One region of the Cupriavidus sp. MP-37 genome, then DNA from elsewhere that is predicted to be linked to it. Evidence: predicted binding sites of a transcription regulator. Region 1 holds the regulator's gene; the other holds the start of a gene.

Region 1 (15,619 bases):
CCAGCGCCGCATCGAAGTGCCGAAGCAGCGCACCGCGCCCGACGACGAGCGGCTGCTGCGCATCGTCAACGCCAGCGGCAACAACCTGCGCAACGTCACCGCCGAAGTGCCGGTGGGCCTGCTGACCTGCATCACCGGCGTGTCCGGCTCGGGCAAGTCGACGCTGATCAACGACACGCTGTACCACGCGGTGGCGCGCCACCTGTACGGCTCGACCCCGGAGCCCGCGGCGCACGACCGCATCGAGGGGCTGGAGCATTTCGACAAGGTCATCAACGTCGACCAGAGCCCGATCGGCCGCACGCCGCGCTCCAACCCGGCCACCTACACCGGCCTGTTCACGCCGATCCGCGAGCTGTTCGCCGGCGTGCCCGCGGCCAAGGAACGCGGCTACGACCCGGGCCGCTTCTCGTTCAACGTCAAGGGCGGGCGCTGCGAATCGTGCCAGGGCGACGGCGTGCTCAAGGTCGAGATGCACTTCCTGCCCGACGTCTACGTGCCCTGCGACGTCTGCCACGGCAAGCGCTACAACCGCGAGACGCTGGAGGTGCTGTACAAGGGCAAGAACATCTCCGAGGTGCTCGACCTGACCGTCGAGCAGGCGCACGAGTTCTTCAGCGCGGTGCCGGTGGTGCGGCGCAAGCTGCAGACGCTGCTGGACGTGGGCCTGGGCTATATCCGGCTGGGGCAGTCGGCGACCACGCTGTCGGGCGGCGAGGCGCAGCGCGTCAAGCTGTCGCTGGAGCTGTCCAAGCGCGACACCGGGCGCACGCTATATATCCTGGACGAGCCCACCACCGGGCTGCATTTCCACGATATCGAACTGCTGCTCAGGGTCATTCACAAGCTGCGCGACCAGGGCAATACCGTCGTCATCATCGAGCACAACCTCGACGTCATCAAGACCGCCGACTGGCTGATCGACATGGGGCCGGAGGGCGGCGCCGGCGGCGGGCAGGTGATTGCACGCGGCACGCCGGAGGCGGTGGCGAAGAGCAAGGCGAGTTTTACGGGGAAGTATTTGAAGCCGTTGCTGGAGCGTTGAGCGTTCGAGCGGGCAGGAGCGAGCGCGACCCGCTTACCTCAGCCGTTACAGTCGTTGAGATGTATCAAGATGAGGTGAGATAGCGCCCTCACCGCCGCTGCGTCCTCCTAATGTGAAGGTACGGGCGTGATGATTTGCATCACGTCGTCCCTTTCCACCACGACGAGGAGACGTTGATGCGGTTTCGAACGCTGAACCTGCTCATGGCTGCTTCTCTTGTGTCAATTGCAGGCATGAGCTCCAGCAATGCACAGAATGCGCCCGACAATGCAATTCACAATGCAGATGGCTCACGAACCATCTTGCGGTCGCAACAACTGCCTGAGGCCAACGAGCGCCACGCGCGGTGGTGCCAGATGCACGGTGCGGTGGACATTACAAACGAAGGCGATGTAACGCTCGGCCCAAATACATTCGACGGGGTAGTCTGTCAATCGCTCGATCCTTCCAAGCCGGGCTTCTCTGGCGCGTACATACCGAAGGATCAGAGCCTGCGCATCATCTCTCCCGACGCCGAGATGGAGAAGGCTCCCTCCATCATTCCGCAGCGCTCCGGCATGTCGCCCAGGTAAGGCGGCGCGCTGCGCCAAGATCAATCCAGCCCCGCAGCCGGCAGCACCCGCGTGCGCCGGGCCGCGCCACCGTGCGGCAACTCGATCACCACACCCCCGCCGCTGTCGGCGCCGTGGCCCGTCAGCGCGGTGATCACCACCTGGTGCGTGACCATCAGGTAAGGCCCGCCGCGCGGGTCGAGACCGTCGATCATGCGCGACAGCTGCGCGACCTGCGCGTCGCGGCGCTGTACATCGGCGCCGAAGAATGAATTGAGCAGCGGCTGCACCTGTACCGGTCCCAACGCCATCAGCCGCGCGGTGTCCTGGCAGCGGCACCAGGCGCTGCTCCACACCTGCGTCGGCCGAAAGCCGGCCGCCTTCCAGCTCGCACCCAGCCGCGCCGCCTGCTCGCGTCCGCGTGCGTCGAGGTTGCGCTGCGTGGCGCAATCGGCCAGCCGGAAACCGGGCGGGTCGCCCACGCCCGGCGCGCTGGCATGGCGCAGTACCACCACGACATGCGGGTGCCGCAGCTCGGTCACCGCGATCTCGCGCTGTGACGCCGGAGCGACCTGTGCGGCGGCAAGCGTCGGGACGAAGGCAAGCAGGGCAAGCCATCTGCAAAAGGCAGGCATCGGCGGCTCCGGTGATGGGCCAACCCCTCCGGTATAGCAGGCGCCGGCTTGCTTTCGCTACTTCGCGCCCTACCATGAAGCGGTCGGCGACACCCATCGCACAGGAGCCCCGCCATGGAACTGACGGTCGTACCGGTCACCAAGCCGGAAGCCACCAACTTCATCTTCGGCCAGTCGCACTTCATCAAGACCGTCGAAGACCTGCACGAGGCGCTGGTGGGCACGGTGCCCGGCATCCGCTTCGGGCTGGCGTTCTGCGAGGCCTCGGGCAAGCGGCTGGTGCGCTGGTCGGGCACCGATGAGCCCCTGATCGACATGGCTTGCGAGAACGCGCGTGCCATCGGCGCGGGCCACAGCTTCCTGATCTTCCTGGGCGACGGCTTCTTCCCGGTGAACGTGCTGGGTGCGGTGCGTGCGGTGCCGGAGGTGTGCCGGATCTACTGCGCGACGGCAAACCCGACGCAGGTCATCGTGGCGCAGACCGATGCCGGGCGCGGCGTGGTGGGCGTGATCGACGGCGCTTCGCCGCTGGGGATCGAGACCGAAGCGGATGTGGCGGAACGCAAGGCGTTGCTGCGGAAGTTTGGGTACAAGCTTTGAAAGCACCCAAACAGAGCGAACAGGGCGCGCGGTTTTGAGTGCGCCAATGCCGCCCGAACTAGCCTGAGCAAGGTGTTCTCCCTCTCCCCTCATGGGGAGAGGGCCGGGGTGAGGGGTGGTCTAGCTGGGAACCACATCAAGCGGAGCCAACGGTTTTTAACCCGCTGGCCTCAGCCATTGAGACTCCCGCCCTCACCCCCTGCCCCTCTCCCGCAAGCGGGAGAGGGGAGCAAACCCGCGGGGATCGGCAGGGCCAGAACTCAGGGCCGCGCGGCCTGTACGGTCGAGACCGGCGGCACATCGTCTTCCTTCATCCGGCTGCGGTTGAGCACGCCGGCCTGCTCCAGCACCGGATAGGCGGTGGCGCAGAACAGCGAGTTCAGCCGTTTCAGCTCACTGATCACGTCCAGGTGCAGCGAGCTGGTCTCGATGCTTTCCGCGGTCTGCACCGCCACGCGCTGCAGATGGGTGCGCGCGTACTTGCGCTCCAGTTCGCGGAAGTTGGCCTTCTCTGCCATCAGCGCCTGCGCGCTCTTGAGGTCGCCATTGAGAAACACCGACAGGCCCAGCCGCAGGTTCGCGACGAGTCGCGCGTGCATCTCGGCGATTTCCTGCATGCCGGCCTCGGAGAACATCAGGTTGTGCGCGATCTTCTTGTCCTTGGTATCGAGCAGGATGCGCTCGATGATATCGCCCGCATGCTCCAGGTTGATGGTGAGCGAGATGATCTCGGTCCAGCGCTGGCCGTCGCGCTCGTCGAGCGCTTCCAGGCTGATGCGGGTCAGGTAGAGCTTGATCGCGGTGTAGAGGTCGTCGACCTCGTTGTCGATGCGGCAGGTGGCAGTGGCCAGCTTGGCATCGTTGGTGCGCAGCACGCGCAGCATGTTGTCGAGCATCTGCTCGATGCGGTCGCCGATGCGCAGCACTTCGCGCGCGGCGTTGGACAGCGCCAGCGTGGGGGTGGACAGCGCGGCGGTATCGAGATGGCGCGGCGTGACCTGGCTGTCGCCGGTATTGCGCCCGGGCAGCACCTTTTCGCACAGGCGCGCCAGCGGCGCGGTGGCGCCGAGCAGCAGCACTGCCAGCGCGACATTGAACAGCAGGTGGAAGTTGACGATCAGCCGCTGCGGCTCATGGTCGACCAGCGCCAGCAGTTCCTCGGCCTGGCCCAGCAGCGGCAGCGCGATCAGGCAGCCCAGCAGGCGCGACAGCAGATTGCCCAGCGTCACGCGCTTGCCCGGCTGGTTGTTGCCCGAAGTAGTCAGCAGCGCCGAGACGCCCGAGCCCAGGTTGGCGCCCAGCACCAGCGCCAGCGCCACGTGGATCGACACCACCCCGGCCGAGGCCAGCGCGCCGCAGAACAGCACCACGGCCAGGCTCGAATAGCACAGGATGGTCAGGAAGGCGCCGACCAGCATGTCGAGGCCCGAGTCGCCGGTCAGCGAGGCAAACAGCACCTTGACGCCGGCGGCCTGCACCACCGGCCGGGTCGCGATCGAGATCAGTTCCAGCGCCAGCGTGATCAGGCCCAGGCCGATCAGCACGCGGCCGACGTGGCCCGGCTTGCTGCCCTTCCAGGTCAGGTGGCAGATCACGCCGACGAAGATCAGCAGCGGCGACAGCCACGACAGGTCCAGCGAGAACACCTGCACCATCAGTGCGGTGCCGACGTTGGCGCCGAGCATGATCGCCAGCGCCGGCGCCACGGCGATCAGTCCCTGGCCGACGAAGGAACTGACGATGACGGCGGTGGCGTTGCTGCTCTGGACCAGTCCGGTGACGCCCAGGCCGGCGAGGAAGGCGGTGAAACGGTTGGAGACGCTGGTCGACAGCACGTGGCGCAGGTTGGCGCCATAGACGCGCAGGATGCCGACCTTGACGATGTTGGTGCCCCAGACGAGCAGGGCAACGCCCGATAACAGGTGAAGGAGTACGCCCATGGTGCGCCTTTGTGTGACCGGTGTCGGATACTGAACGGAGGCTCCGCCCGGTCATCGTGTCGTTGTCAAGGGCTCATTATGCGCCTGGCCCCCGGCACCGGCAACGGCATCGGCCGCGCAGCGTCCGCGGCCTGCCGGCAACGCCAGTCAGGGCAGCGCGACCCTGATGCCGAGCCCGACGAAGATGGCCCCGGCAGCGCGGTCCAGCCAGCGCCCGGTGGCCGGCCGCCGGCGCAGCCAGGTGCCCAGCCAGCCCGCGCACAGCCCGAACAGCGAGAACACCACCGCGGTCTGCAGCATGAAGACCACGCCCAGCAGCAGGAACTGCAGGCCGGGATGCGCCGCATCGGCGCGCACGAACTGCGGCAGGAACACCAGGAAGAACAGCGTCACCTTGGGGTTCAGCATGTTGCCCAGCACGCTCTGGCGGAACACGCGCGCAAGCGGCACGGCCTCGACCTCGCCGCCCTGCGCCAGCCCGCCACGCGCACGCAGCGCCTGGATGCCGATCCAGATCAGGTAGGCGGCGCCGGCGTACTTGATCAGCTGGAACGCCAGCGGCGAAGAGCGCAGCACCGCGGCCAGCCCGACCGCGGCGATCACGGTGTGGAACAGGCAGCCGACCGAAAAGCCCAGCGCCGCCACCAGCCCGGCGCGACGCCCCTGCGCCATGCCGCGCGCCAGCACCTGCAGGTTGTCCGGCCCCGGGGCCACGGTCACGGCGACGGAGGTCAGCAGGAACAGCAGCAAGTCAGGCATGGAGACTCCTTGCGTGGATTCTTACGCGGGCGCGCATCGCTCAGTGCCCCTCGAACTTGCACACGGTAAACAGGGGCAACCCGGCGCCGTGCAGCAGCTTCGATCCGCCCAGCTCGGGCAGGTCGACGATGGCGGCGCCCTCCACCACCGTCGCGCCCAGGCGCTCCAGCAGCTTGCGCCCGGCCATCATGGTGCCGCCGGTGGCGATCAGGTCGTCGACCAGCAGCACGCGGTCGCCGGCCTTGCAGGCGTCGGCGTGGATCTCGACCGTGGCGCTGCCGTATTCCAGTTCGTATTCCTCGGCCACGGTCTGGAACGGCAGCTTGCCCTTCTTGCGGATCGGCACGAAGCCCAGGTTCAGCTCGTACGCGACGATCGCACCCAGGATAAAGCCGCGCGCATCGATGCCGGCGACCAGGTCCAGCTGCGCGTCCATATAGCGGTGCACGAAGACATCGATCAGCACGCGCAGCGTCTTGGGATCCTGCAGCAGCGGCGTGATGTCGCGGAACATCACACCGGGCTGGGGCCAGTCCGGCACGGTCCGGATGCGGTCGCGCAGGTAGCCGGTGACGTCGCCGAGGTCGGGGGACTGGATGATGGAATCTGCCATAGGGGTTGGGGAGATAGGCGCGCGGCGCCGGTCAGAAAGCGGTGGCAGCGGCATGCGGACGGCGCGGTAACCAGTTACCACCCGCGCCACGGGGGCGCCCCGCACAATGGCCGTGCCGGCCGGACGGGCTGCCCGTGCCGGCTTGCCGCGTCCGGCACCCGCCGGACACCCGTAACCATACAGGAGACCACGATGGCAAAAAAGATTCTGATGCTGGTGGGCGACTACGCCGAGGACTACGAAACCATGGTGCCGTTCCAGGCGCTGCAGATGGTGGGCCACGCGGTCCACGCGGTGTGCCCGGACAAGCGCGCCGGCGACGCCTGTGCCACCGCCATCCATGATTTCGAGGGCGACCAGACCTACAGCGAGAAGCGCGGCCACAATTTCACCCTCAATGCCACCTTTGCCGAGGTCGACCCCGCCGGCTACGACGCGCTGGTCATCCCGGGCGGACGTGCCCCCGAATACCTGCGCCTGAACGCGCGCGTGCTGGAGATCGTCCGGCACTTCGCCCAGGCGGGCAAGCCGATTGCCGCGGTGTGCCATGGGGCCCAGCTGCTGGCGGCTGCGGGCGTGCTGGAAGGCAAGACCTGCTCCGCCTACCCGGCCTGCGCGCCGGAAGTGAAGCTGGCCGGCGGCACCTATGCCGAGATTCCCGTCGACCAGGCCCATACCGACGGCAACCTCGTCACCGCCCCGGCCTGGCCGGCGCATCCGGCCTGGCTGGCGCAGTTTCTTGCGGTGCTGGGCACGCGGATCGTACATTAGTGCTTTCCGCACGCGGCGCCCCCACGCGTGGTGCATGGCTTGCCGCCCCGGCCGGCCATGCACAGCCTGCCGGCCGCGCCGCACGCCAGGGAGCCTTTCATGTGTGAAATCTTTATCCGCGCCAATCCGGCGTCTTACCAGAGCCAATCGCGCTCGCTGCGCCTGCATGGCGCGGCCACCAGCATCCGGCTGGAAAGCCTGTTCTGGGAAGTGCTGGAAGAACTGGCGCAGCGCGACGGCATGACCGTCAACCAGCTGATCACGCGCCTGCACGACGAACTGACCGAACACCGCGGCAGCGAGGCCGTGGCGGGCAATTTCTCATCGTTCCTGCGGGTGTGCTGCCTGCGCTACCTGATGCTGCAGGGCGAGGGCCGCATCCCGGCCGATCGCGACGTGCCGATCCGCTCGCTGGACCCGCGCGCGGTGCTCGACAACCTCCCGGAGTCCTGGGTCGAGCCGCGCCCACACTGAGCCTTGCTGCGGCGCCGGTTCCGGCGCTCAGCCGTTCAGGATGCGCGTCTCGGCGGCCTCCAGCGCCTCGGGCGGCCCGCGCAGCACGACGATATCGCCGGGCTCCAGCACGGTCTCGGGCTGGGGGTCGAAGGCGCGGATGCCGCGCCGGCGCACCGCGGTCACTTCGACCCCGATGCGCTCCAGCCCCAGCACGCCCAGGCGCCTGCCCACCGCGGTGGATTGCGGCCCGAGCGACACCGAATGCAGCCGCACCGAGTCGCGCTCGACCATGTCTTCTTCATCGTCGCGGCCGTGGAAATAACCGCGCAGCAGGCTGTAGCGCGCGTCGCGCGCCTGCTGCACGCCGCGCACCACCCGGCGCATCGGCACGCCCAACAGCACCAGCGCATGCGAGGCCAGCATCAGGCTGCCTTCGATGATCTCGGGCACCACCTCGGTGGCGCCGGCCTTCTGCAGCGTGTCGAGCTCGGAGTCGTCGACCGTGCGCACGATCACCGGCAGCGCCGGCGCCAGCTCCTGCACATGGTGCAGCACCTTCAGCGCCGACGGCGTGTTGGCATAGGTCACGATCACCGCGGCGGCGCGGTGCAGGCCCGCGGCGATCAGCGCCTCGCGCCGGCCGGCGTCGCCGTAGACCACGGTATCGCCCGCGGCGGCGGCCTCGCGCACGCGGTCGGGGTCCAGATCCAGCGCCACGTAGTTGATGCCCTCGCGCTCCAGCATGTGCGCCAGGTTTTGCCCGCTGCGGCCAAAGCCGCAGATGATGGCGTGCTTCTCGGTCTGCAGGCTTTGCGCGGCGATGCGGGTCATGTTCAGCGACTGCATCAGCCATTCGTTGGCGGCGAAGCGCAGCACGATGGCGTCGCTGTACTGGATCAGAAACGGTGCCGCCAGCATCGACAGCAGCATCGACGCCAGGATCACCTGGATCAGCACCGGGTCGACCAGGTTCAGGCCGTCGATCTGGTTCAGCAGCACGAAGCCGAACTCGCCCGCCTGCGCCAGCCCCAGCCCGGTGCGGATGGCCACGCCCTGGCGCGAGCCGAACACGCGCGCCAGCGCCGCGATCAGCACCAGCTTGAACAGCACCGGCACCACCAGCAGCGCCAGCACCAGCCAGACATGGTCCAGCACCACGCGGATATTGAGCAGCATGCCGATGGTGACGAAGAACAGCCCCAGCAGCACGTCGCGGAACGGCTTGATGTCTTCCTCCACCTGGTGGCGGTAGGGCGTCTCGGAAATCAGCATGCCCGCCATGAAGGCGCCCAGCGCCATCGACAGGCCCAGCCGCTCGGTCAGCGCCGCCATGCCCAGCGTGACCAGCAGCAGGTTCAGCATGAACAGTTCCTGCGAGCGGCGCGCCGCCACCACGTGGAACCAGCGGCTCATCAGGCGCTGGCCCAGGAAGAAGATCGCACCCAGCGCCACCACGATCTTGAGCGTGGCCAGGCCCAGCGCCTTCATCAGGTCGCCCGGATCCTGCGACAGCGCCGGAATCACGATCAGCAGCGGCACCACCGCCAGGTCCTGGAACAGCAGGATGCTGATGATGTTGCGGCCGTGCTCGCTCTCCAGCTCCATGCGCTCGGACAGCATCTTGGACACAATGGCGGTGGAAGACATGGCCAGGGCCCCGCCCAGCGCCACCGACGCCTGCCAGGACAACGGGAACAGCCAGTTGAAGGCCCAGCTGGCCGGCACCACTGCCAGCATCGACAGCACCACCTGCGAACCGCCCAGGCCGAACACCAGCCGCTTCATCGCGCGCAGCTTGGCCAGGCTGAATTCCAGCCCGATCGAGAACATCAGGAAGACCACGCCGAATTCCGCCAGGTACTTGGTCTGCGCGGTATCGCTGGCCAGCCCCAGCGCATGCGGGCCGATCAGGATGCCGACGGCGAGGTAGCCCAGCATCGGCGGCAGCTGCAGCATGCGGAATGCGACCACGCCGAACACGGCGGCGGCCAGCAGCACCAGGGTCAGTTCCAGCGGAGAATGCATCAGGTGGTCAAGGTGACCGGCCAGGCGCGCGTCCGACCCGGCACGGGCACCCTGCCGGCAGACAATGCGGCGAGCACGGCAAGCACGACGCGCGCCACGGGCCGGCCCAGGTGTCGTCGCATTCGTTGGTATACTTCGTCGCCATGATAGCCAATTTCGATGCGGATCGAGCACTCCGGCTCGCCCGCGACACGCTCCAGACCGAAGCCGATGCGGTTTCCGCACTTTCCGGCCGCCTGAACGGCGACTTTGCTCATGCCGTGCAGCTGATCCTGCAATGCACCGGGCGCGTGGTCGTTTCCGGCATCGGCAAGTCCGGCCATATCGGCCGCAAGGTCGCGGCCACGCTGGCCTCGACCGGCACCCCCGCGTTCTTCGTGCACCCGGCCGAAGCCAGCCACGGCGACCTCGGCATGGTCACGCGCGACGACGTGCTGATCGCCTTCTCCAATTCCGGCGAGACCGGCGAGCTGCTGTCGATCATCCCGATCGTCAAGCGCATCGGCGCGCGCCTGATTTCGGTCACCGGCAATCCGGACTCCAACCTCGCCAAGCTGGCCGACGTCCACCTGGACGCCGCGGTCGAGAAAGAAGCCTGCCCGCTGAACCTGGCCCCGACCGCCAGCACCACCGCCGCGCTGGCGCTGGGCGATGCGCTCGCGGTCGCGGTGCTCGATGCGCGCGGCTTCGGCGAGGAAGATTTTGCCCGCTCGCACCCCGGCGGCGCGCTCGGGCGCAAGCTGCTGACCCATGTGCGCGACGTGATGCGCACCGGCAACGCCGTGCCCGAGGTACGCGAAAGCACGCCGCTGGCGCAGGCGCTGATGGAAATCACGCGCAAGGGCATGGCCATGACCGCGGTGGTGGATACCGACGGGCGCGCCATCGGCGTGTTCACCGACGGCGACCTGCGCCGCCTGCTGGAAACCCCGCGCGACTGGAAGACCGTGCCGATCGGCGAGGTCATGCACCGCAACCCGCACGTGGTCAACCAGGACCAGCTGGCAGTGGAAGCCGTGCAGGTGATGGAAGCCAACCGCATCAACCAGCTGCTGGTGGTGGACGACGATGGCCGCCTGACCGGCGCGCTGCATATCCACGACCTGACCCGCGCCAAGGTCATCTGAGCCGGCGCACCACCGACGGCATCCGCAGCACAACGCCAAGGACACCATGCAGGCACTCCTCGCCTCCCTCAGCGGCATCGTCATGCGGCTGCTGCCGCTGCTGCTGATGGCCATCGTGGCGGGCAGCACGTTCTGGCTGGTCCAGATCAACTCCCCCAAGGAAGACCAGGCCGCGCAGGCTCCCAAGAAGCACGAGCCGGACTACTTCATGGACCGCTTCTCGGCCACCGAGCTGGCGCCCGACGGCAGCACCAAGATCCGTTTCACCGGCGAGCGCATGGTCCACTTCGAGGACGACCAGACCTACGAGGTCACGCGCCCCGCCATGCGCGCCTATGAACCGGACCGCCCGCCCGTGACCGCGCGCGCCGACATCGGCCGCATGAACGCCGAAGGCACGGTGATCGACCTGTACGGCAATGGCTACGTGCTGCGCCAGCAGGGCAAGGATCCGTCCAAGGATCCGCAGCTGACCGCGGCGTCGAGCTACTTCCAGCTGCTGGTCAATGACGACATCGTCAAGACCGACAAGCCCGTCAAGCTGACGCGCGGCCCGTCGGTCATGACCGCCAACGGACTGATCTTCAACAACGTCACCCGCGAAGTACAATTGCTCGGCAATGTACGCGGCACCATCATCACCGGGCCGTCCCCGGGCCGCGCGCCAGGGTCCTGAACTTCCGGTCCGGCGCCGCCGCGTACACGGCGCCGGCCGGCACGGCCCGCACCGCGCGCCGATTTCCGCGCAAACCGCACCATCACGCATCCAGACGCCCTCGAGCAACCCTGCCAACATGACCGCTTTCCTGACGACATCGTCCCGTCGACGCACCGCCCCGGCCCTGCTTGCGCTGGCCCTGGCCTTCGGCCTGCTGGCCCAGCCCGCCCTCGCCGAGCGCGCCGACCGCGACAAGCCGATGGTGCTCGAGGCGGACAACGCCAGCTATGACGACGTCAAGCAGATCTATACGCTGACCGGCAACGTGGTGCTGACCAAGGGCACCATGATCCTGAAGTCGGACGCCGCCGAGCTGCGCACCGACCCCGAGGGCTACCAGTTCGCCGTGGCCACCTCGAAGCCGGGCAAGCAGGCCTATATCCGCCAGAAGCGCGAAGGCGTCGACGAATACATCGACGGCTGGGGCGACCGCATCGAATACGACGGCAAGCAGGAATTCTCCAAGCTGATCGGCAATGCCCGCATGGCGCGGCTGCAGGGCGCCAAGCTGGTCGACGAGATCCGCGGCGCGGTGCTGACCTATGACAGCCGCAAGGAACTCTACACCGCCGCCGGCGGCGGCAGCGGCGATGCCGCGGCGGCCAACCCGTCCGGCCGGGTGCGCGCGGTGCTGTCGCCGCGCCAGGACCAGAAGTCCGGCACCGCGGGCGGCGGCTCGCCGCTGGACCTGAAGCCCGCTCCCGCGCCCGCCAACAAACCCTGACCGTACCCATGACCGATACCGCCACCATTGCCGAGAAGCCTGCCGTCGCAGCCAACGCCGTCCTGCCCGGCGGCAGCACGCTGGTCGTGCGCCACCTGAAGAAGCGCTATGGCTCGCGCACGGTGGTCAAGGATGTCTCGCTCGACGTGAAAAGCGGCGAGGTGGTCGGGCTGCTCGGCCCCAACGGCGCGGGCAAGACCACGTCGTTCTACATGATCGTCGGCCTGGTGGCGCTGGACGAAGGCGACATCGTGCTCGACGGCGACCACATCAGCGGGCTGCCGATCCACGAGCGCGCGCGCATGGGGCTGTCGTACCTGCCGCAGGAAGCGTCGGTGTTCCGCAAGCTCAACGTCGAGGAAAACATCCGCGCGGTGCTGGAGCTGCAGCTGGACCAGGGCAAGCCGCTGGCCAAGGCCGAGATCGAGCGCCGCCTCGATGCCCTGCTCGATGACCTGCAGATCGCGCACCTGCGCAACAACCCGGCGCTGTCGCTGTCCGGCGGCGAGCGCCGCCGCGTGGAAATCGCGCGCGCACTGGCGTCATCGCCGCGCTTTATCCTGCTGGACGAGCCGTTCGCCGGCGTGGATCCGATCGCCGTCGGCGAGATCCAGCGCATCGTCAGCTTCCTCAAGGCGCGCAATATCGGCGTGCTGATCACCGACCACAACGTGCGCGAGACGCTCGGCATCTGCGACCACGCCTACATCATCAGCGAAGGCACGGTGCTGGCCGCCGGCCAGCCCGAAGACATCATTGCCAATGACGCCGTGCGGCGCGTCTACCTGGGCGAAAACTTCCGCATGTAACACGGGCGGCTGCCCCGCGCGGGCGGCCATGGCTGCACGGCCGGAAGAGCCAGCGGCGATCACAGCGCATCAGCGATAGCAATTTCCGTTCCAACATCGGAAAGATGCGCATAAAATAGGTCGCATGAAACCGTCGCTACAGCTCCGCCTCTCCCAGCACCTGGCACTGACCCCGCAGCTGCAACAGTCGATCCGGCTGCTGCAGCTTTCCACGCTGGAATTGCAGCAGGAGGTCGAACAGGCGCTGACGGAAAACCCGCTGCTCGAGCGGGAGAACGACTGGATCGAAAGCCCGCTGCGCGTCGCGGCCGATGGCTCGGTCAACGTACAGAGCGCGCCCGCGCCCGCCCCGGCGGAGCCCCAGGGCAATGGGGACGCCCGCGCCGAAGGCGGCGCCGATGACAGCTACGGCGACAACAGCAGCGGCGACGACTACGGCAACGGCGACTGGAGCCTGGACGACTTCGCCCGCCGCCCGCAAGGCGACGAGGACGAAAAGACGCCGATGCAGCTGCGCGAGGCCGAGCCCACGCTGCGCGAATACCTGATGGAGCAACTGACGCCGCTGAAGATCTCGGCGCGCGACAAGGGGCTCGCCATCTTCCTGATCGAATCGCTCGACGACGATGGCTACCTGAGCGCCTCGCTCGAAGAGATCTGCGCGGAGCTGCCCGAAGAGCTCGAGTTCGATCCCGACGAAGTCCACGCCATCCTGACGCTGCTGCAGAGCTTCGATCCGCCCGGCGTGGGCGCGCGCAATGCCGCCGAATGCCTGGCGCTGCAATTGCGCCGCCTGACCCACCCGCAGCGCGAACTGGCGCTGACCATCGTCACCCATCACCTGGAACTGCTGGCGGTGCGTGACTACACGCGGCTGAAGAAGGCACTGCAGGTCGACGAAGTCGCGCTCAAGGCCGCGCATGACCTGATCCGCTCGCTGGCCCCGTACCCGGGCCACGCGTACAGCCGCCCCGAGGCCGATTTCGTTGTGCCAGATGTGTTCGTGCGCAAGGGCGGCGGCGGCTGGATCGCGCAGCTCAATCCGGATGTGATGCCGAGACTGCGCATCAACGACATGTACGCGCAGATCCTGCGCGGCGCAAAGGGCGAGACCGGCACCGCCGGGCTGCAGCAGAAGCTGCAGGAGGCGCGCTGGCTGATCAAGAACATCCAGCAAAGGTTCGACACCATCCTGCGTGTCTCGCAGGCCATTGTCGAGCGTCAAAAGAACTTTTTCACTCACGGTGAAATCGCCATGCGCCCCTTGGTTTTGCGGGAGATTGCCGATACACTGGGTTTACACGAGTCAACCATCTCCCGGGTGACGACCAATAAATACATGGCCACGCCGATGGGTACTTTCGAACTGAAGTACTTCTTCGGTAGCCACGTGTCCACCGAAACCGGTGGCGCGGCTTCATCAACGGCCATCCGCGCCTTGATCAAGCAACTGATAGGAGCCGAAGACCCGAGGAATCCCCTTTCCGACAGTCGCATCGCCGAACTGCTGGGCGAGCAAGGCTTCGTTGTCGCACGCCGCACCGTCGCCAAGTATCGCGAAGCCTTGAAAATCCCCGCAGTGAATCTCCGCAAGTCTTTGTAGCCGAGCCCACCGCCTGCCTGGTGAGGCTCTTTCAGAAGGAGAAGCGCTATGAACTTCAAGATCAGTGGACACCACCTGGACATCACGCCGCCTCTGCGTGAGTACGTGGAAACGAAGCTGGAGCGAATCGTCAGGCATTTCGATCAAGTCATTGGCGTTAGCGTGCTGCTCTCTGTCGACAATCACAAGGAAAAGGACCGGCGCCAGTACGCGGAAATCAATCTGCATCTCAAGGGCAAGGACATCTTTGTCGAGGCGCATCACGAAGACCTGTATGCAGCAATCGACGCACTCGTCGACAAGCTGGACCGTCAGGTGATTCGCTACAAGGATCGCGTGCAAGGCCACGACCGTGAAGCGGTCAAGTACCAGATGGCCGCAGCGCAAATGCAGCAATAAACCCATGCCCGGCGGCCCCGCAGAGGGCTGCTGAACCAGGATTCCACAGGCAAGCCGCGCCGCGAAGCGCGGCTTTTTTGCGCCCTGGTGCCGGCCTGGCTGTGGCGGCGGAGCCAACACTGTCACACATGGGAAACCGAGGTGTTCGCAAGCGCAGCGCCAAGGTGTATGCTGCGCCATACAAAGAGAGAGAGAAAATCGTGGCCGCGCCTGCTTGCGCTGCACCGCACAATGCGAGGGTAGCCCCTGCTCTATAATGGGCCGGACGTCTCCCCCGCCGCGCCGGCCGCGCCGGCTGCGGTCACGGAGCCAGCCGCTGCCCGGCGGAACGGTCCGCCCGCTAACTGAAATCCTGCGCATCGCCCATGAATCGTTTGGCCAAATTGCTGCCACCCGGCAACATCACCCTCGACGTCAGCGTCACCAGCAAGAAGCGTGTGTTCGAGCAGGCCGGGCTCCTCTTCGAGAACAACCATGGCGTGGCGCGCGCCATCGTGACCGACAACCTGTTCGCACGCGAGTCGCTGGGCTCGACCGGACTGGGCGCCGGCGTGGCGATCCCGCACGGGCGCATCAAGGGCCTCAAGCAGCCGCTGGCCGCCTTCATGCGCCTGGCCGAGCCGATCCCGTTCGAATCGCCGGACGGCAAGCCGGTGTCGCTGCTGATCTTCCTGCTGGTGCCGGAACAGGCCACGCAGCAGCACCTGGAAATCCTGTCCGAGATCGCGCAGCTGCTGTCGGATCGCGACATGCGCGAGGGCCTGGCGACCCTGCCCACGCCCGATGCCGTGCACGAACTGCTGATTGCATGGCATCCCTGATCCACTGATTCCCCAGAGCGGGC
Region 2 (15,619 bases), on a different replicon from region 1:
GCCTCGGTCGACACGATCACTGATTTCAATTTGGCGCCGGTGGCCAGCGGCGGCGATGTGCTGGACTTGTCCGACCTGCTGTCGGGCGTCAGCGTCAGCAGCGACAACGCCGCGCAGTTCGTGCGGCTGGCCGAGGTCGACGGCAATACCGTGGTCAGCCTGGATCGCGACGGAACCGGCACGGCAGCCGCGTTCCAGGATGTCGCGGTACTGCAGGGCATGGTGGGGCTTGACCTGACTACGCTGTTGAGCAACGGCAATATCCATATGGTCTGACACGGGACTACGGAGAAGGGACGGGAAAGAGGGGAGGATGCCGCGGCCACGCGGCAAGGCAGGACGGCGGCATCGCTGCCGGCAGGGCATAAAACCATAAGAAGCGGGTAGGGTACCGCGTCGGGCGCGCAGCGCACGACGCGGTGTACCCGGGCAGGGGGAAGCATGACGACGACATGGTGCCGGCTGGCTCCGGCGCTGCTATGGGCAGCGATGCTGGTGCCGCAGCCTGCGGCAGCACAGGCGTTGCCGCAGGCCGTGGAGCAGGCCGTGCGCGGCAATCCCGAAGTGCTGGCGGCGGGCAGCAGGCGCCTGGCAGCCGACGAGGGGCTGAAGCAGGCGCGCGCCGGTTACCTGCCGCGCGTCGATGTCGGCGGCACCGGCGGGCGGGTACGCCTCGACAGCCAGAATTCGAGCGCGCTCGGCCGCTCGGATGCGTCATATGCGCGCCATGCCGCCGACATCACCATCACGCAAATGCTGTTTGACGGCTTCGCCGTCAGCAGCGACGTCGAGCGCCAGGGCGCAAGGATCGATGGCGCGGCCTACCGGGTCGGCGCCACCGCCGAGGACATCGCGCTGCGCACCGTGGGGGTGTATGTGGAGGTGTTGCGCCGCCAGGAAACGGTGGCCATCGGCGTAGCCAACCTGCAGGCGCACCAGCACATTTACGACCAGATCCGGCTGGGCGCCGACAACGGCGTACTGCGCCGCGCCGACCTGTTCCAGGCCGAGAGCCGGCTGGCGCTGGCGCAGGCCAGCCTGCGCGCCGAGGAAGGCGCGCTGCAGGATGCCGTGGCGGCTTTCCTGCGCGTGGTCGGGGCCCCGCCGCAGCGCTTGTCCCGCCCCGACTCGCTCGCCGCCGTGCTGCCCGCGAGCGAGCGCGAAGCGCAGCAGGTTGCCGGTGCCAACCATCCCGCGCTGGGAGCCGGCCAGGCCGACATTGCCGAAGCCGAGGCCGCGCGCTCGCTGGCGCGGTCTGAGCTGTGGCCCAGGCTGGACCTGGAGGCTGGCGCCGGGCGCGACCGCGATCGCGTGCTGGGCACCACCGACGAGCGCAGGGTGATGCTGCGCTTGCGCTACAACCTGTTCCGCGGCAACGCGGACAAGGCGCGCATCAATGAGGCCGGTTTCCAGATCCAGGAGGCGGAGCAGAACCTGGAGCGTCTGCGCCGGCAGGTGCATGAAAGCGTGACGTTGGCCTATAACGCCTACCGTACCGCGCAGGAACGGCTGGCGAGCCTGCAGCAGTATGTGCAGGCCAGTGATGCCACGCGCGTCAGCTACGGCCGCCAGTTCCGCATCGGCCAGCGCAGCCTGCTCGACCTGCTCAATGCCGAGAACGAGTACTTCAGCGCACGCACTGCCTATGTCACCGGCCAGTACACCGAGCTGGCCAGCCAGTACCGCATCCTGGCCGGCATGGGCGTGCTGCTGGCGACGCTGAACGTGGCGCCGCCGAGCGAGGCGATGGTTCACATGGGGATGCGCGCGGGGCGGCGCTAGCCAGGCTGGCATGCCGCCCGCGCATGTCCGGGCGGCGCATTGCTCATGGCAGCGCACCATGGCGAGCCACACAATGGAAAGGCCAACCGGAGCCTTTCATGTCATGCACTCTTTCCCTCGAAGCGGAATGCGTCGGCCTGCGTCTGCGAGCCGGCACGGAGCTGGTCTGCCGCGGCGGCACCGTGTGGGTAACCATCGAGGTGCCGGGCCGGCCATCGCCGGACCTGTTGCTTGCGCGTGGCGAGCGCCATCGGCTTCAGGGCGACGCCGAGGTGTTCCTTGCCGCGCTGCATGGCGCCGGTCCGGCGCTGTGCCGGATCGAGGCGCCGCCGCGACGCCGCGGCCCCGGCTTCAAGTGGCTGCGGGGCCTGGCATCATGGCCGTTTGCGCGGCTTCCTGGCAGATCCATGCCGCCACGCGCCTGACCTCGTCGCGCGGATGCGCGGCGGCGTGGATCAGCCAGTACGAATTCGGGCTGGGCGCCACTTGCCGCGCCGTCGGCACGACCACCAGCTGGCCGCCATCGATCAGCGGCCGCACCAGTTCCAGCCGCCCGAGCGCGATGCCTTGCCCCGCCAGCGCGGCGTGGACGACCTGGTCGTACTGGTTGAAGCGCAGCATGCCGCGCTGGCTGGCCTGACGGAATTCGCGCGGCGCCAGCCAGCTGCGCCATTGCAGCCACGGGCGCGGATCGTCGAACTCCAGCAGCGGCAACTGCAGCAGTGGGTCGCCGTGCTGCCCGGTCGCATCAAGCAGGGCAGGGTGGACGATCGGGGCGATATGCTCGCCGAACAGGCGCACGGCATCGGGCGGCGCCGCGGCGTCGCGGCAATAGCGCACCGCCAGGTCGATGCCCTCTTCACGCAGGTCGCTGATCCGGTTGCTGGCGGACAGGCGCACATCCAGATGCGGGTGTGCCTGCTGCAGGCTGCCGAGACGCGGCAGCAGCCACAGGCCGGTGACGCCGATGCTGGCGGTGATCGTGACCGGCTGCCGGCCCTCGCTGCGGCGCACCTCGGCCACCACGTCCTGCAGCTGCTGCAGCGCGCTGTCGGCGCTGCGAAACAAGCGCTCGCCCTCGGCGGTGAAGGCGACGCCGCGATGCTTGCGCACGAACAGCGGCACCTTCAGCTGCTCCTCCAGCGCATGGATCTGGCGGCTCACCGCCGACTGGGTCAGGCACAGGTCGTCCGCCGCCTGGGTGATGCTCATGCGCCGGCCGACGGCGACGAAGCCCTTGAGCAGGTCGAGCGAAAACAGGCGAACCAGCGGGACGGACATGGACGGGCCTCCGGTCGGACGGGCGATGACGCCATTACAGCACGGTCCGGGGCACTTCTGCCATGCTTGCTACGCATGGCAGAACGACCGAAAGATCGGTTGAAGGAGGGCCCGCCGTCGCTTGCAATAGAGCCATCGCGCCTGCGGGCGCCATCGTTCGACAAGGGCTGCCATGACCATCTTTCTGCCGCGCTCGTCCGCTGCCGGTGCCGTGCCCCCGCTTCCCGCGCCCTGGTGGCGGCAACTCTGGGTGCTGGTGCTGGCCGGTGGCGTGCTGATGGGGATGGCGCTGGGCGTGCGCCACGTGCAGGGACTGTTCATGTTGCCCATCATTGCCGAGCGCGGCTGGACCCGCGAGACCTTCGGCTTTGCCATGGCGGTGCAGAACCTGGCGTGGGGGCTGGCGCAGCCCTTTACCGGCATGCTGGCCGACCGCTACGGCTCATGGAAGGTGATGGCGGGCGGGCTGGCGCTGTATGCCGCGGGACTCTATGGAATGACGCAGGCGCATACCTCGGCGGCGCTGGTGTGGTCGGCGGGCCTGTGCATCGGCGTGGCCTTGTCCGGCACCACCTTCGGCGTGGTCTACGGTGCGCTCAGCCGGATGACCGGCGCCGCGCAGCGCAGCCGCGCGCTGGGGCTGGCCGGCGCCGTCGGCGGCATCGCCCAGTTTGCGCTGGTGCCGGGTGTGCAGGCGCTGCTTGCCGGGACGGGGTGGGCGGGGGCGCTGCTGCTGCTTGCCGTGGCGCTGGCCGTGCTGGTGCCACTGGCGCTGCCATTCCGCGACCGCGGCGCGGCGGCAGCGCCGGCCCACCCCGCGCCGGACGGGGCCGCGGGGCAGCCGTTGGGCGCCGCAGTGCGCGAGGCCTTCGGCCATTCCGGCTTCTGGCTGCTTAACCTGGGGTTTCTCGCGTGCGGCTTCCAGCTGGCCTTCATTGCCAGCCACTTGCCGGCCTATCTGCTGGACCGCGGCATGCGTCCGGCCGACGGCATGGCAGCGCTCGCCATCATCGCACTGGCCAATGTGGCTGGCGTCTATGCGTGCGGGCTGATGGGCGGGCGCCACAGCAAGAAGTACCTGCTCGCCGGCATCTATCTCGCGCGCACCGCGGTGATGGCGCTGTTCCTGCTGCTGCCGCTGAGCCCGGCGACGCTGTACGCCTTCAGCGCGGCGATGGGGTTCCTGTGGCTGGGCACGGTGCCACTGACCAACGGGATCCTGGCCCAGGTGTTCGGCGTGCGCTATCTCGCCACGCTGTTCGGCTTCGTCTTCCTGGGCCATCAGCTCGGCTCTTTCCTGGGCGTGTGGCTGGGCGGGCTGGTGTTCGAGCTGACCCGCTCGTATGACATGGTCTGGTACGGCGCCATGGTGCTGGGCATCGTCGCCGCGGCGCTGCACTCTCCGATCGACGATCGCCAGATCGTCCGGACCGGTCTGGCGACGGCACGGTCATGAGGCCCGGCATCCCCGTGCTCGGCGTCTGGCTGTCGGTGCTCGGTCTGATCGCGCTGTGCGCGGTGGCGCTGGCGCGATGGCTGGACCCGGCCTATGCGCAGGCGTGGATAGCGCTGATGGCGTTGTGCCGGTAGCCCGGTGGCTGTCGAACTGGCAACAAGCGGGGCCACTGTGTAACCAATCCGCAAAATGTATGCATTGCGCCACATTGAGTGCTGGCGCAGCGGGTAGAATCGCGCCTTCCGTGCCTTTTGCATCGTCCCTATAACAATGAGCTCCCGCCCGTCGCGCCTGCCGTGCATCGACGCCCTGAAAGCCGTCAGTTCGCAACTGATCGTCCTGCACCACCTCGCCTTCTATGGGCCGATGTCCGACGCGGCTTACCGGCTGGCGCCGGGGCTGGTGGACTGGCTCTATGACTACGCCCGCATCGCGGTGCAGGTGTTCCTTGTGATCAGCGGCTTCCTCGCGGCGCGCAGCCTGGCGCCCAACGGAAGGCTGGAGACCCGCCAGCATCCGCTCTTGATGCTGTGGCGCCGCTACCAGAAACTGGTGGTGCCGTTTGCCGCGGCGATCCTGCTGAGCATTGCCGGCGCCGCCGTGGCGCGGCACTGGATGGCGCATGACTCGATCCCGGCGTCGCCCACGCTGGGCCAGTTCGTCGCGCACTTGGCGCTGCTCCATGACATCCTCGATGTCGATGCCTTGTCGGCCGGCGTCTGGTACGTGGCCATCGACCTGCAACTGTTCGCGCTGCTGCTGGGCACGCTGTGGGCGGCGCGCGCGGTGTCGCGGGGCAGGGCTTCCGCCGGCGTCGCGGTCAGCATCGGGCTGGTGGCGCTGGCGGCGGTGGCCTCGCTGTTCTGGTTCAACCGCGATGCCGCGTGGGATATCTGGGCGGTGTACTTCTTCGGCGCCTATGGCCTGGGCACGCTGGCCTACTGGGCGTCGGCGCCCGGCCGCACGCTGCTGCCGCTGGCGCTGATCGGCGCGGTGGCGCTGGCCGCGCTGGCGCTGGACTTCCGGCTGCGGATTGCCGTGGCGCTGGCCACTGCGCTGCTGCTGGCGCTGGCACGGCGCGGCGAATGGCTGGAACGCTGGCCCCGGGCGCGCTTGGTGGGCTACTTCGGACGGATTTCCTATTCCGTGTTCCTGGTTCATTTCCCGGTGTGCCTGGTGGTCAATGCGCTGGTGTCGCATCTGGCACCGGGGCAGCCGGTGCTGAACGCGCTCGGCATGGCGGCGGCATGGGCCCTGAGCAATGTGGCGGGCGCCGTCTTCTACCGCTTCGTCGAAAGCGCGCAGCCGTTCGCGGCACTGCGGGCATTGCTGGGCGGCCGCGGTGACGCGGCGGGCGACTCGGGCCCGGGCTCGGCGCGCCGCCCGACCATGTAACCCTTGCACGCATCGCCGCGCGGCACTACCCCGAGCGCGCTTGCGTTGCGCGGCCGCGCGCGGCATCCCGGTGGTGCATGGATGCCGCGGGCGTGGTGCCGCCGGCACGCCCGGCGTGCATGGCGCTGCCGCGGACTTGCGTTGGGCGCCACACACATGGACGCCACACTGGCGTAAACGGGCATTGGGCGATGGCACAAAGGTTGCCTAGTATGGAATCGTAAACCTGACCAATTGGTCAGGATTCCATCGGGAACCGAGGGTGCCATGTCCGACCATATCGTCCTGACTTCGCACGCGCGCCGCGACAAGCCGGCCGAGCCGATCCACTGGGGCGCCCCCACGGCGGCGCAGCGCGGACCGGTGATCGCCAGCCTGGGCAACCCGGCGCAGCGCAATGTGATCGGCACCCACGCCGGCGCCTACGCCATCTACCGGGCCCTCGCGGTTGCCTCCGGCACGCTGCAGCGCGACCACCGTCCCGACCTGACCGACACCGCGCCCGCCGAAGCCATCGGCCCGCATCCGCAGTGGGGCGACCCGGACAAGATCGTCTCGCTCGATCCCTGGGGGCACCTGGTCTCCACCGTCTTTGCCGACCGCATCGCCGCCGGCGTCGATATCCGCCCGACCATCGCGGTGACGCGCGCGCACATCAACATGCCCGAGCTGGTCTCGGCCATTGCCGCGGGCCGGCTCAGGCCCGACGGCAACCTGTTGCATGCCAATGGCGACGTGCGCGTGACCAAGGCGGCAGTCGACCCGGTGTGGTACCTGCCCGGCATGGCGGCCCGTTTCGGCATCAAGGAAAGCGTGCTGCGCCGCAGCCTGTTCGAGCAGACCGGCGGCATGTTCCCGGAACTGGTGACGCGGCCGGACCTGAAGGTGTTTTTGCCGCCGATCGGCGGCATGACGCTGTATTTCTTTGGCGATGTCAGCCAGCTGGGCAAGCCCGAGACCCGCGTGGCTTGCCGCGTGCACGATGAATGCAACGGATCGGATGTGTTCGGGTCAGACATCTGTACCTGCCGGCCGTACCTGGCACACGGCATCGAGGTGTGCATCGAGATGGCGCAGCAGGGAGGTGTCGGGCTGGTGGTCTACAACCGCAAGGAGGGCCGCGCGCTGGGCGAGGTGACCAAGTTCCTGGTCTACAACGCGCGCAAGCGGCAGGTTGGCGGCGACCGCGCCGAGACTTATTTTGCCCGTACCGAATGCGTGGCGGGCGTGCAGGACATGCGTTTCCAGGAGCTGATGCCGGATGTGTTCCATTGGCTGGGCATCCGCCGCATCGACCGCTGGGCGTCGATGAGCAACATGAAGCACGGCGCGCTGGTGGCGCAGGGCATCGAGGTGGTCGAGCAGGTGGCGATCCCCGAGGCGCTGATCCCCGCCGACGCGCGTGTCGAGATCGACGCCAAGGTGGCCGCGGGCTACTTCACGCACTACACGCCGCCGGATGCGAACGAACTGGCCCTGGCAAAGGGCAGGGGGTTGAACGAATGACGATGTATCCCGAGCACGGCAGTGCCGGCAACGAGCGCCAGGGCAACGGCTGGCTGAACCCGGTGCCCGAAGGGCATCCCGCGGCGGCGCTGCTGTGCGCCGAGGCGGTGCGCACCCATTGCGCGGCGGTCACCGAACATGTGGCCAGCGGCGACTCCGAACTCTTCACCTGGCATCCGGACCGCGTGCATGCGATTGCCGATTACGTCGCCAGCACCATCCGCCAGCGCTACCCGGACCTGCAGGTGCCGTATCACAGCCGCTGGCGCCATTTCGAAAGCGGCGCGGCCGACCAGCGCGCGGATCGCTGGCAGGTGCTGTGCGAGCGTGCCGCGCTGAGCGGGCCCGAACACCGCGAGGAGCGCGCCCGCATCGGCATCGACCTGGTGATCCCGAGCGTGCTGCTGGACGCCGGCGCCGGCCCGGACTGGCGCTACCGCGATCCGGGCAGCGACCTGGTGCTGACACGCTCGGAAGGGCTGGGCGCCGCCAGCTTCGACCTGTTCGCGCGCGGCGGTTTTTCCGCGGCGCCGGGCGATCCGCTGCGCGCCGATGCCGAACGCCTGCAGCGCATCGACGCCGACAGCATTGCCCACGCCTTCCAGGTCGCGCAGCACAACCCGCTGGTGGGGCTGGAAGGCCGCGCCGGGCTGCTGCGCCGGCTGGGCGAGGTGATGGAAGCGACCCCGGCGCTGTTCGGCCGGCCGGCGCGGCTGGGCAATCTCTACGATTACCTGAAGGCGCATGCCGTCGGCGGCGACCTCGATGCGGGCTTCCTGCTGCGCACCTTGCTGGTCGGGCTGGGGCCGGTGTGGCCGGGGCGGATCGTGGTCGAGGGCGTGTCGCTGGGCGACTGCTGGCGCCATCCGGCGGCGCCGGGCGGGCTGGTGCCGTTCCACAAGCTGACCCAGTGGCTGACCTACTCGCTGCTGGAGCCGCTCGAGGACGCCGGCCTGACCGTGACCGGCCTGGATGCGCTGACCGGCCTCCCCGAGTACCGCAACGGCGGCCTGCTGTACGACTTCGAGCTGATGGTGCCGCGCGATCCCGGCTTTGCCGCCGTGCCGCATGCGGTGGATGAGCCCGTCATCGTCGAATGGCGCGCGCTGACCGTGAGCGGCCTGGACCTGGTGGCGGACTGCGTGCGCCAGGCGCTGGGCCTGGAGGAAGCGCAGTTTCCGCTGGCGCGCGTGCTCGAAGGCGGCACCTGGGCGGCCGGGCGGCGCATCGCCGCCAAGCGCCGGCCCGGCGGCGCGCCGCCGTTTGCCATCACCAGCGACGGCACGGTGTTCTGAACCCGCCGCCCGCGCGGCGGGCGGCGTTGCAGGCAGGGATCGCTTGTGCAACGTGGCATCAGGAGCGTCACCATGAACGACATGTCCGCTGTTCCCGCAGTTGAGCCCGGCGTGCCGGATCCCGCCGATCCTGCCAGCCTGTCCGGCGTGATGGTGGTCGACCACCCGCTGGTGCAGCACAAGGTCACGCTGGTGCGCAGCGAGGAGACCACCACCGACAACTTCCGCCGCCTGGTGCGCGAGATCAGCCAGCTGCTGACCTACGAAGCCACGCGCGACCTGGCGATGGAAACCGTCGCGATCCGCACGCCGATCGCCGCCACGCAGTCGCGCGTGCTGTCCGGCAAGAAGCTGTGCCTGGTGTCGATCCTGCGCGCGGGCAACGGCTTTATCGACGGCATGCTCGACCTGCTGCCGGCGGCGCGCGTCGGGCATATCGGCCTGTACCGTGACCCCGAGACGCTGGAGCCGATCGAGTATTACTTCAAGATGCCCGAGGACATCCAGGAGCGCATGGTGATCGTGGTCGATCCGATGCTGGCCACCGGCAATTCGGCCATCGCCGCGCTGAACCGGCTCAGGGAGGCCGGCGTCACCACCATGAAGTATGTGTGCCTGATCGCCTCGCGCCCCGGCCTGCGCGCGCTGCGCGCGGCGCATCCGGATGTGGGCATCGTCACCGCGGCCATCGACGAGACGCTCAACGAGCACGGCTATATCGTGCCCGGCCTGGGCGACGCCGGCGACCGCCTGTACGGCACGCGCTGATGGACTCGCACGCCGGCCTTGCGCCGACAGTGCGTGCGCCGCCCGTGCGCGGGGCGGCGGGCGGCCGCATCCGGCAGGAGAACCAGGCCATGATCCTGCGCGCGGCCGAGCACGTGTTTGCGCGCGCCGGGTTTGCCGGCGCCACCATGGCGGAGATCGCCATGCGCGCGGGCGTGCCCAAGTCGAACCTGCATTACTACTTCCGCACCAAGCAGGCGCTGTACCGCGCGGTGCTGGCGCACACGCTGCAGCTGTGGCTGTCCGAAGCCGACGTGATCCGTGCCGAACTGCCGCCGCAGGTGGCGCTGGAACAGTACATCCGCGCCAAGATGCGGCTGTCGGCCAGCCATCCGGACGCGTCGCGGGTGTTCGCCAACGAGCTGCTGCAAGGCGCGCCCGAGATCGGCGAGGTGCTGCGCCACGCCCTGCGCGAACTGGTGTCGCGCAAGGCCGCGGTGGTGCAGCAGTGGATCGACCGCGGCCAGATGGCGCCGGTCGATCCGCAGCACCTGTTCTTCACCATCTGGGCCGCCACGCAGACCTACGCGGATTTTGAATCGCAGGTCTGCGCGGTGCTGGGTATCAGCCGGCTGCAGCCGCAGGACTATGCGCACGCCACCGAGCACGTGGTGGTGATGCTGCTGCGTGGCTGCGGCCTGGCGCCGGTGCCGCTGGCCTGAGCTCACCCATACCGGATACGACGACTCGACCCATGCTCGACCTGATCCTGCGGCATTGCAACCTGCCCGACGGGCGCACCGGCATCGATATCGGCATCGCCGATGGCCGCATCGCCGCAGTCGGGCCAGCCCTGGCCGCGCGCGCCGGCGAAGAGATCGATGCCGCCGGCCAGCTGGTGACGCCGCCGTTCGTCGATGCGCACTTCCATATGGACTCCACGCTGTCGTACGGGCTGCCGCGCGTGAACCAGTCGGGCACGCTGCTGGAAGGCATTGCGCTGTGGGGCGAGCTCAAGCCGCTGCTGACCCAGGAAGCCATCGTCGAGCGCGCGCTGGCCTATTGCGACTGGGCCGTGGCGCGCGGGCTGCTGGCGATCCGCTCGCATGTCGATGTGTGCGATCCGCGCCTGCTGGCGGTGGAGGCGCTGCTGCACGTGCGCGAACGCGTGCGGCCGTACCTCGACCTGCAGCTGGTGGCGTTCCCGCAGGACGGCGTGCTGCGCGCGCCCGGCACGCTGGCCAACCTCAAGCGCGCGCTGGAGCTGGGCGTCGACGTGGCCGGCGGCATTCCGCATTTCGAGCGCACCATGGCGCAGGGGGCGGAGTCGGTGCGGCTGCTGTGCGAGCTGGCGGCCGAACGCGGCCTGCGCGTGGACATGCATTGCGACGAAAGCGACGATCCGCTGTCGCGCCATGTCGAGACCCTTGCCAGCGAAACCGTGCGGCTGGGCCTGCAGGGCAGGGTGGCGGGCTCGCACCTGACCTCGATGCATTCGATGGACAACTACTACGTGTCCAAGCTGATCCCGCTGATGCGCGAGGCCGGCGTCGCGGCGATCGCCAATCCGCTGATCAACATCACGCTGCAGGGGCGGCACGATACTTACCCAAAGCGCCGCGGCATGACGCGCGTGCCCGAGCTGATGGCGGCGGGCGTGCCGGTCGCGTTCGGCCATGATTGCGTGATGGACCCGTGGTATGGCCTGGGCTCCGGCGACATGCTGGAAGTGGCGCACATGGGCCTGCACGTGGCGCAGATGACCGGGCAGGAGGCGATGCGCGCCTGCTTCGACGCGGTCACCGCCGCGCCGGCGCGCATCCTGGGGCTGGAAGGCTATGGCCTGGAACCGGGCTGCCGCGCCGACCTGGTGCTGCTGCAGGCGCGCGACCCGGTCGAGGCGATCCGGCTGCGCGCCACGCGGCTGCGCGTGCTGCGCGCCGGCAAGACCATCGCCGCCATGCCAGCGGCGACCGCCGCGCTGGCGCTGCCTGGGCGGCCGGCGCAGGTGGATTTCCGGCGCGGCGGCGGTGCGGCATAGCGCGCACAAAGTTTTTTGCATGCGGGTGTTGACAGTACCCGCAGCGCTCGGCATAATTTCGTTCTTCGCATCGCAGCAGCAATGCAGCCGCATCGCAGCAGCAATACGAAGCCCAGATGGCGGAATTGGTAGACGCACTAGGTTCAGGTCCTAGCGGTGGCAACACTGTGGAGGTTCGAGTCCTCTTCTGGGCACCAAAATTCGGAAAGGCTCGCGCAAGCGAGCCTTTCTTCGTTTCAGGCCATGCTCCATGGCAACCACGTCCGCGCGAGCGGGCTTTTTTTTCGTCCGCAGCTTTCGGGCGTGGCCTGGCCCACTGGTTCAGCGTGCCGGCACCCCGTCGAGGTCCTGCGCCTCGCGCACGCAGTTGCGGCCCTCGGCCTTGGCGCGGTACATGGCCGCGTCGGCCGCGCCGAACAGGCGCTGCCAGTGGCTGGCGCCGCCATGGCCGACGGCCACGCCGAAGCTGGCGGTCACGCCAAGCTGCGTGGTGCCGGACAGGTAGACCGGCCGCGACGCGATCGCCGCGCGCAGCGTTTCGGCCAGCGCCGCGGCTGCGCCGGGCCGGCCGTGCGGCAGCCACAGCGCAAATTCCTCGCCGCCGAAGCGGGCCAGCACCCCCTCGGCCGGCACCAGCGCGCGCATCTGCGCGGCGATATTGCGCAACACCTGGTCGCCCGCCGCATGGCCGTGGCGGTCATTGATCTGCTTGAAGCGGTCGACGTCGACCAGCACCAGGCTGGCGGACTCGTGCGCGCCATACCGGGCCGCCACCAGTTCCAGCGCGCGCCGGTTCAGCAGGCCGGTGAGGCTGTCGGTGCGGGCTTGCTGCTCCAGCTGCGCGGTCAGCGCGGCGCGCTCGCGCAGCTTGCGGCGCAGGATCTCGATGGCATCGAACAGGCGCCGCATCTCGGCGGCCTGGCCCGTGCGATCAGCCTGCGCGGCGTCGTGCGCATGGCCGCGGTCCTCGGCCAGCGCAATCACCTCCGCCCGCGCGCGCAGCAGCGGCAGGAACACCGCGCGCCGCGCAAACACCAGCATGTAGCCCAGCACCGCGAGGATCAGCGCCGACGCGCCGCAAGCCGCCGCGAGCCGGCGCAGCGCGCGCTCGCGCGTGCTGGTGAAATGCGCCACCACTTCGTCCAGGAACACGCTGCGCAGCCGCTCCAGCGGCTCCAGCGTGGGCACGTAGCGGTTGGTCAGTTCGGTGGGCGTCATCGAGTAGTTGCCGGACAGGCGCCCCTGCGCCACCAGGCTGTCGACCATGGCCACGCCGCGGCCGAAGAACTGGTGGCCGGCGTCGGCATAAGCCTGCTCGAGCGCGGGTGCCGCGCCGAACATGTTGTATGCCGGCCCGGCCAGTTGCCACAGCTCCAGCAGCCGTCCGCGCGAGCGCGTCGCGTCGACCAGGCTCTGCACCGGCATCGGCTGGCGCGCCGCCACCGGCGCCATGATCTGCGACGCCATGCGCCCGGCGTACTCGCGCAGGTCGCCCAGCATCTTGCCGGTCAGCGCGGGCGCGGCCAGGCCGTCATGGCAAGCGGAAAGCTCGCGCACCTGCCAGGCGATGGCCGGCTGCAGCGCGTCGACAACTTCGAACATGCCTGCGATGGCATGGCGGATCTCGTCCATGTCGCGCTGCTGCGGCGCGCGCGCGGCAAGGTCGTCGATCTCGGCGCGCGCCCGTGCCAGGCGCTCGCGCACGCGCTCGACCATCAGCGGCGGCAGGCGGTGGCTGTGCAGGCCGAAGGGGGCCGGCGTCGGCGCGGACAGCCGAGCCAGCGCGGCGTCGCTGCGGGCGCGGAATGCCTGCAGGCGCTCGCGCGCCGCGCTGTGGGGCGAGGGCGGCTCGCCCAGCACGCTGTTGGCCGGGCCGCGTTCGGCGGACAGCGTGTTGGCGGCGTCCAGCACGTCGCGGTACGCCGAGATGTCGTACAGGTTCTGACGGGCCGCGGCGAAGTCGCCGTACGAGGCGGCGATCACCAGTGCCGCCAGCACCACCGTGCACAGGCCGCCCACCGTGGTCGCCACCGCCAGCTTGCGCTGCAGGCTGCGGCGCGGTCCGTTGCCGGCGCTCGGCGCAGTGCCGTTGCCGGGATCAAGCTGTCGGGCGCGTTGCCGCAGGGCCATGCTGTCTCCACCCGGCTGCCAGTGGCCGGGCCATGCGTGAAAATTCTGTCAATCCCGACATTATTGACGAAAACGCTGCGGCACCTGTCCAAATCTTCCGCGATTCGCGCGGGCGACAGCGGCGCCGGCCCTTGCCCGGCAGGCTTTTCGCGGAGGCGCGCAGCCGAACATTTGCGGCTAACTCTGGCGGGGCATTTGACCTATGCTCAAGCTCATCGGGCAGGCATTTATAACGTCCCGAAGGTGGTTGCCATGACGTTGGTCTTGTCATCATCGAGAGAGAGGGAGGCGGGGACGAGCCCCGGATGGCACGGCTGTGCCGCGCATCCCGGCAGCGTCCGCCATCACCTGCATTACTGCGCCATGCTGGCCATGCTGATGTGTGCGCTGGCCCACGCAGATGAAGCCTTGCCGGATTTCCACGGCGCTTCCGGCTCTGATCCACCGCTGCAGGCAAGACTGGCGCAAGCCGGTCCGGCGGAGCTGGCGCAGGTTGCCGGGCAGTTCGCCGACGGCGCCGAAGCGGGCGGCTGGATGGTCCAGCCGCTGGAGCCGGTGGTGGTCGAATACGCGGCGGTGTCCGCACCATCCCCATCTTCTTCCACATTGCCGCGCGCCCTCGGCGCCGGGCCCGATGACGATGCCCCGGGCCTCGCCGCGGTGGACCGCGAGACCGCGGCCATGCCCGAGCGTGCGCGCCGGCTGTCGCTGCATCTCGATGACATCACCACCGCCAGCGGCTTTGCCGACAACCGCGTGCGCACCATGGCGCTGGCGGTCGATGCCGTGGTGCCGCGCGCCGGCGGGCTGACCATCCAGCCGCGGCTGCAACTTGCCTACCAGCCCGGCATGAGCGCGGACCCGAACAAGTTGTCGCAGGCCATGCCCGGCGATGCCAGCGCCACCGGCATCGGTGTGCGCCTGTACGGCGCGCAGCCGACACGGCTGGCCGGCATCTATCCGTTCGTCGAGGCCGACTGGTGGCAAGAGAGCCGCAAGCAGGTCATCAATATCAACGGCACCAAGATCGATGCCGACCTGCTGCGCGGACTGTTCTCGTTCAATATCGGCGCGCATGGCAATACCAAGACCGGCGTCAAGCTGTGGTTCAAGGTCAGGGCGGGGCGCAACCCGAGCGGCACCGTCGGCGCGCGCTATCGCTGGTAGGGGTTGTTGGGGTGGTGGGGGCAGTCGCGCGCAAGGCGCGCGGCAACAAAAAAGGGCTTCCGTTTCCGGAAGCCCTTTTTCTTTCTGCATAGGTGGCGCGGCTGGCAGGATTCGAACCCACGACCCCTTGGTTCGTAGCCAAGTACTCTATCCAACTGAGCTACAGCCGCACACGAGAGGCGCAATTGTATCGCAATTATTGATTTGCGCAAGCCCCCCGCCCAAAAATCTTCATCGACCGCCGCCGGCTTCAGCCCGCGGCTTCCGACCACACGCCATCCGCCTCCTGGGCCTTGCCTTCGTCACGCAGCTTGAGCAGGTGCGCCAGCAGCGAGCGCTGCGCCACCGGGTGCATGCGCGGCGGCACATCGTCATAGACCCGCTGCACCAGTTCGCCGAGCGCAGCAGGGCCGAGTTCGCGCAGCGCGCCGGCGACCTTGGCCTCGCGCTGCAGGCGGTGCCGCACCAGGATGCGGATCGCGTCCTGCGGGCGCGCGATCAGGAAACCGTGCCCCGGCGCCAGCCACTCGAGGTCTTCTTCCTGCAGCGCCGCGAGCGAGTTCAGGTAGGCACGCATGTCGCCGTCGGGCGGCCCGATCACGACCGTCGATCCCTGCATCACGTGGTCGCCGGTGAAGAGGGTCTTCTCTTCCTCCAGCAGGTAGCACAAGTGGTTGGACGCATGGCCGGGGGTGTGGCAGACGCGCAGGGTACAGTCTTCCGCCAGGGCCAGGCGCTCGCCATGCTGCAGTTCGCGCTGCGGCGCGAAGGTGGCGTCCTGCCAGGGGCCGGCGGGTGCGGCGCGTCCCAGCACGGTGGCGCCGGTGGCGGCCTGCAACG

What was found. Region 1 encodes sigma-54, which starts transcription at its own class of promoters, with help from an activator protein. Its sites were predicted from a motif close to TGGCANGNAANCTGCTTT; they were not measured.
Region 2: LIN44_RS16970 (GTP cyclohydrolase II) is a predicted target of sigma-54. The motif match lies at 6,107-6,124, and genes of this name have one in related genera.

What each region holds. Positions count from the first base shown of each region.
Region 1 is NZ_CP085344.1:3,444,226-3,459,844, forward strand. It holds gene uvrA (excinuclease ABC subunit UvrA) at 1-1,045, shown strand, start outside; gene LIN44_RS15835 (hypothetical protein) at 1,222-1,617, shown strand; gene LIN44_RS15840 (histidine phosphatase family protein) at 1,638-2,231, opposite strand; gene LIN44_RS15845 (adenosine-specific kinase) at 2,346-2,831, shown strand; gene LIN44_RS15850 (Na/Pi cotransporter family protein) at 3,092-4,771, opposite strand; gene LIN44_RS15855 (LysE family translocator) at 4,919-5,530, opposite strand; gene LIN44_RS15860 (adenine phosphoribosyltransferase) at 5,571-6,143, opposite strand; gene LIN44_RS15865 (DJ-1/PfpI family protein) at 6,336-6,914, shown strand; gene LIN44_RS15870 (ribbon-helix-helix domain-containing protein) at 7,014-7,388, shown strand; gene LIN44_RS15875 (monovalent cation:proton antiporter-2 (CPA2) family protein) at 7,416-9,395, opposite strand; gene LIN44_RS15880 (hypothetical protein) at 9,395-9,652, opposite strand; gene LIN44_RS15885 (SIS domain-containing protein) at 9,539-10,522, shown strand; gene lptC (LPS export ABC transporter periplasmic protein LptC) at 10,569-11,198, shown strand; gene lptA (lipopolysaccharide transport periplasmic protein LptA) at 11,317-11,964, shown strand; gene lptB (LPS export ABC transporter ATP-binding protein) at 11,973-12,773, shown strand; gene LIN44_RS15905 (RNA polymerase factor sigma-54) at 12,898-14,376, shown strand; gene hpf (ribosome hibernation-promoting factor, HPF/YfiA family) at 14,425-14,775, shown strand; gene LIN44_RS15915 (PTS sugar transporter subunit IIA) at 15,141-15,596, shown strand.
Region 2 is NZ_CP085345.1:69,593-85,211, forward strand. It holds gene LIN44_RS16935 (VCBS domain-containing protein) at 1-276, shown strand, start outside; gene LIN44_RS16940 (TolC family outer membrane protein) at 442-1,782, shown strand; gene LIN44_RS16945 (DUF2917 domain-containing protein) at 1,881-2,207, shown strand; gene LIN44_RS16950 (LysR substrate-binding domain-containing protein) at 2,134-3,063, opposite strand; gene LIN44_RS16955 (MFS transporter) at 3,236-4,519, shown strand; gene LIN44_RS16960 (hypothetical protein) at 4,516-4,653, shown strand; gene LIN44_RS16965 (acyltransferase) at 4,790-5,914, shown strand; gene LIN44_RS16970 (GTP cyclohydrolase II) at 6,182-7,420, shown strand; gene LIN44_RS16975 (URC4/urg3 family protein) at 7,417-8,715, shown strand; gene upp (uracil phosphoribosyltransferase) at 8,788-9,483, shown strand; gene LIN44_RS16985 (TetR/AcrR family transcriptional regulator) at 9,483-10,163, shown strand; gene LIN44_RS16990 (amidohydrolase family protein) at 10,196-11,482, shown strand; tRNA gene LIN44_RS16995 (tRNA-Leu) at 11,593-11,679, shown strand; gene LIN44_RS17000 (diguanylate cyclase) at 11,804-13,612, opposite strand; gene LIN44_RS17005 (hydrolase) at 13,976-14,779, shown strand; tRNA gene LIN44_RS17010 (tRNA-Arg) at 14,873-14,949, opposite strand; gene LIN44_RS17015 (MBL fold metallo-hydrolase) at 15,030-15,619, opposite strand, start outside.